DNA from 2 places in the Neorhizobium turbinariae genome. Region 1 is predicted to be linked to the other one. Evidence: riboswitches for the same ligand, from Rfam matches in the RefSeq annotation. Region 1 holds a riboswitch; the other holds the start of a gene.
What was found. A riboswitch is a leader RNA that binds a small molecule or an ion and turns the genes downstream of it on or off. The one in region 1 is predicted to bind thiamine pyrophosphate.

Region 2: linked by a shared signal. The riboswitch ahead of M0654_RS07175 (TRAP transporter large permease) and the one ahead of thiB (thiamine ABC transporter substrate binding subunit) in region 1 are both predicted to bind thiamine pyrophosphate.

The regions. Positions count from the first base shown of each region.
Region 1 covers NZ_JALPRY010000016.1:227,169-229,368, reverse strand. The annotation lists gene thiP (thiamine/thiamine pyrophosphate ABC transporter permease ThiP) at 1-353, opposite strand, end outside; gene thiB (thiamine ABC transporter substrate binding subunit) at 357-1,367, opposite strand; TPP riboswitch at 1,404-1,504, opposite strand; gene M0654_RS15450 (VOC family protein) at 1,554-1,952, opposite strand; gene M0654_RS15445 (response regulator) at 2,061-2,200, opposite strand, start outside.
Region 2 covers NZ_JALPRY010000008.1:121,336-123,535, reverse strand. The annotation lists gene M0654_RS07175 (TRAP transporter large permease) at 1-1,316, opposite strand, end outside; TPP riboswitch at 1,518-1,621, opposite strand; gene M0654_RS07170 (VOC family protein) at 1,686-2,159, opposite strand.

The DNA of each region.
Region 1 (2,200 bases):
ATGCCCTGGCGACCCCAGATGCCGATCAGCCCAAGCGCGCCGATCAGCACCGGCAGGCCCATCGGCAGCGCCATCAGGCGAACGATCCAGATCCTGCCGAGGAATTTCGGTCGCCGCGCCAGCGCGAGCGCCACGGGCAGGCCGGACAGGATCGATAGGATCGTAGAAAGCGCCGCCTGCCAGAGCGTGAAGCGCAGGATCTGCCAGGTATAGGGTGTGAAGAACTGGCCGCCGGCGGCGCCGCTATCCCACAGGAGCAGCGCGGCAATTGCCGCACCAACGAAGAAGGCGATGCCGCCAAAGGCGGCAAAGCCCCAACCCAGGCTCCATTTTCGCTGAGCGGCTGTCAGCATGCGCTAGTTGAGGCTCATCGCTGCCAGCCATTCATTGATCCAGGCCTGGCGGTTCTTGGCCACCTCGTCGGATCCCATCAGGAAGGTCTTCTTCGGCTGCACGAGCTTGTTGAACGCTTCCGGCAGGGATTCGGAGGTCTTGGTCACCGGCATCATCCAGTTGGTCGTCGGGATGACGTCCTGAAAAGCGGGCGAGACCATGAAACGCAGGAAATCCTTCGCAAGGTCCTTGTCCTTTGCACCCTTCAGCAGTCCTGCAACCTCGATCTGGATGTAATGGCCTTCGGAAAAGGCGGCGGCTTGATACTGGTCCGACTTCTCCTCCACCATATGGTAGGCCGGCGAGGTCGTGTAGGAGAGGACCATCGGTACCTCGCCCTTGGTGAACAGGCCATAGGCTTCAGACCAGCCGGGGGTGACGGTGAGCACGCGCTTCTTGAGCTTGGCCCATGCTTCCGGTGCCTCGTCGCCGTAAACTGAGCGAATCCAGAGCAGCAGGCCGAGTCCGGGCGTCGAAGTGCGCGGATCCTGGATGACGATCTTCTGTGATGGGTCGCCCTCGACCAGTTCCTTCAGGCTCTTTGGGGGGGTCTTGATAGCCTTGGTGTCGTAGACGACGCCGAAATGGCCATAGTCATAAGGGATGAAGGTGTCGTCGGAATAATCACCCGGCACGTCCACTGCCGCCATGTCCAGCCCATGAGGCTCGAACAGGCCGGTGGCCTTGGCTTCCGAGATCAGGTTGGTGTCGAGGCCAAGAACCAGATCGGCCTTTGAATTTTCGCCTTCGAGCCGCAGTCGGGTCAGCAGGGCAACGCCGTCCGAGACGCTGACGAAGTCGACCCGGCAGGCGCAGGTCTTCTCGAAGGCTTCCTTGACCTTGGGTCCCGGACCCCATTCGGCCGTGAAGCTTTCATAGGTGTAGACGGTGAGCGTCTTTTCCTGCGCCAGCGCATGGGTGGCGACGGAAAATGCGGCCGCTGCCGCAAGAAGGGAAATGATAAACCCGCGCATCGGCGCCTCCAGTTTCAAGTGACGGGAATAGGCGCTGATCAAGAGCCGTCTAATCCCTCCGCCGGTGTTAACCGGATCAGGTTCCGCGGGTTGGCCAAGCCTCTCAGCCGCGATCAGCGGCACCCCGTTAGAGCGGAACAAGATTTACTGGCAGAGGGAGAAACTGGCAAGAGCGAGATGGGCGGCTCAGGCCGCCGCACCCATGTCCATGTACATGATCTCCCAGACGTGGCCATCGGGATCCTGGAAGGAGCAGCCGTACATGGGACCGAACTCCATGTTCGGCTTCCATTCGCTGCCGCCGGCGGCGAGCGCCTTCTTCTTGAAGTCGTCGACTTCAGCTCGGCTGCCGGCGGAAAGGCAGTTCAGCACCTGCGTGGATGTCCTGGCGTCGCTGATCTCACCATTGATGAAGCCCTTGAACTTCTCGTGGGTCAGCAGCATCACGTAGATCTGCTCGCTGACGATCATGCAGCTTGCCGTATCGTCGGAGAAGTCCGGGTTCCGGGTGAAGCCGAGCGCCGTGTAGAAACGCGTGGCGCCTTCAAGATCGGCAACCGGCAGGTTTACGAAAATCATCCGCATGTCAGTCTCCTCGTCCTTGGATGATGCGTTTGGTGCATGGCCCAAGGACGGGCGCGGCGTGGCCCAGCCGACAGCGGTCGCCGATTTATTTTCGACGTTTGCGGACGATCAGTGCCTGCTCTGCGGGAAGACCCGAAGTTCGCGTGGCACGACGGCCATGCCGCCCAGGCGGTTGGCAATCGCATAATCGATCGTCCGTTCCACCACCTCGGGCATGACCGGTTTGGTCAGCACGCCGAGCGGACCAT
Region 2 (2,200 bases), on a different contig from region 1:
GCCGTGCCGATCAGGAGCCCGATTGCTGCAGCCTCCCGCGCCGCCTGGACAAAGGCGCCGAAGATCGCGCTTCCCGCAAGTTTTGCGCGGATGGCAAGGCATAGGGTATAGAATGCAGCAAGTGCTGCAGCCTCCGTGGTCGTGACAATCCCGAAGCGAATGCCGAGCACCACGATCAGTCCCAAGCCGAATGCGGGCAAAGCGGCGATCGCCGCGCGCCGTCGCTCCCCGCTCGTCGCAGCGGGCATGCGCGGCTGCCGACGCACCGTGAGGTGGATCGCCACCGCAAGGCATACGGCCATGAACAAGCCTGCGAGCAGCCCTTCCAGCAACAATGCCCCGACGCAAAAATTTGTTGCTGCCGCAAGGATCAAGAAGGCAATCGAGGGCGGAATGATGTTGTCGAGGACGGACGTTGCGGCAATGATGGCACCGGCCCGGGCGGGCGGATAACCGTGCTTCACCAACTGCGGCTGGAAGGTCGAGGCACCGAAGGCGGCATTGGCAACAGACGAGCCTGATGCGCCTGAAAATAAAACGCTCGTCAGCAATGTCGTTTGTGCCAGGCCTCCGCGGCGATGTCCGACCATGGAGGCAGCGAACGTAGCCAGATGACTGGCGACGCTCGACACCGTCAACAGGCTGCCGACTAGCAGGAAGAAGGGGATGGCCAGCAACAGGAATTTTGACATCGACGCCACGGCGGTAGAGACGATCGCTGGCTCCGGCAGTGGGCTTCCGAACGCGGTTGCGACATAGGCGGCGGCGAGGAAGGCGTGGGCGAGCGGCGCCGCGAGCAACATACCCAGTGCTGCCGTCGCGGCCAGGAAGATGCTCGCCGGCAGTTCGGTGTCGATCCCGGCCCTCTGAGTGATCGCGTACACGGCGACGCCAATCGAGGTTGAAACCAGCAGCCGTGTCAGTTGGCCGTCCGCTGCACGCCTGAGGGTGAGGACGATGACGACCAGTCCACCGCCGACGGCGAGGAACGCAAAACGTATCCATTCCGGAAGCCCGAGCGTCAGCGAAAAACCACCCAGCATGGAAATGATCTCATGTCCCCCAGAGATCAAAAGCAATGCAGCGCAGATGGAGAAGACGTCAGCCAACATCTGTGCGACGGTGTCCAACCCCTTGGGCAAGAGACGGGTGAACACATCAAGCCGCATTGCCAGGGGTCCGTTCAAGGCAATGGGCGCACCAAGTCCGATCAGGGCGACATGCAGCCAGATTGCCGCGTCTTCTGCGCCGATGATGCCGGTGTGGAAAAAATAGCGCAGGACGACATTGATCGTCACCAAGGCGAGCAAAGCCATCAGAATGACCGCGGCAACGGTCGCGAGACCGGCCTCGACGAAGCCAAGAACCCGATCCGCCGCTCGTGCAAGCGAAACGTCGCTTCCTCGGCTTGCTCCGGGGCGGGAGCGGGTCGCTGCATTTGGCCACATCAGATGGTCTCCGAACCCAGGTGTTCACGGAGATCCAGGTGAAGCGAGAAGAGAAAGTGCCGTCGCGAAAGGTGACGCCGTTTCCGTTCCTACGCCGGTATGACCCGGATCAGGTTCAAGGGTCCGGCTCACCGCCATCTCAGCATCGTTGCGATGCCCCCCTCGGAATAGCGCGAAGATGCAGAAACATCTTCAGCGTGTCAACGCTCTAGCGTCACCGCGTTAAAGGCTTCTGTTTCAGCCTCGGCGTGCCGCTTCGATCGTGGCAACATCGATCTTCTTCATCGTCATCATGGCGTCAAAGGCGCGTTTTGCCTCGGCGCCGCCGACAGCCAGAGCGTCAGTGAGGACACGCGGTGTGATCTGCCAGGAGATACCCCATTTGTCCTTGCACCATCCGCATTCGCTCTCCTGCCCGCCATTGCCGACGATGGCGTTCCAGTAACGATCGGTTTCTTCCTGGTCTTCGGTCGAGATCTGGAATGAAAAGGCTTCGCTGTGCTTGAAGATCGGGCCGCCGTTCAAGCCGATGCATGCCACACCCGCGACACGGAACTCGACGACCAGAACATCACCCTCCCGGCCGTCAGGATAATCGCTCGGTGCACGGATGATTGACGTCACTTCGCTGTCCGGAAAGACGGTTGCGTAGAAGCGGGCTGCCTCTTCCGCATCATGATTGTACCAGAGGCAAATCGTGTTCTTCGTCATCATGCTCTCCCTTGGTTGGCGCTGCACCTCTGCAGCTCACG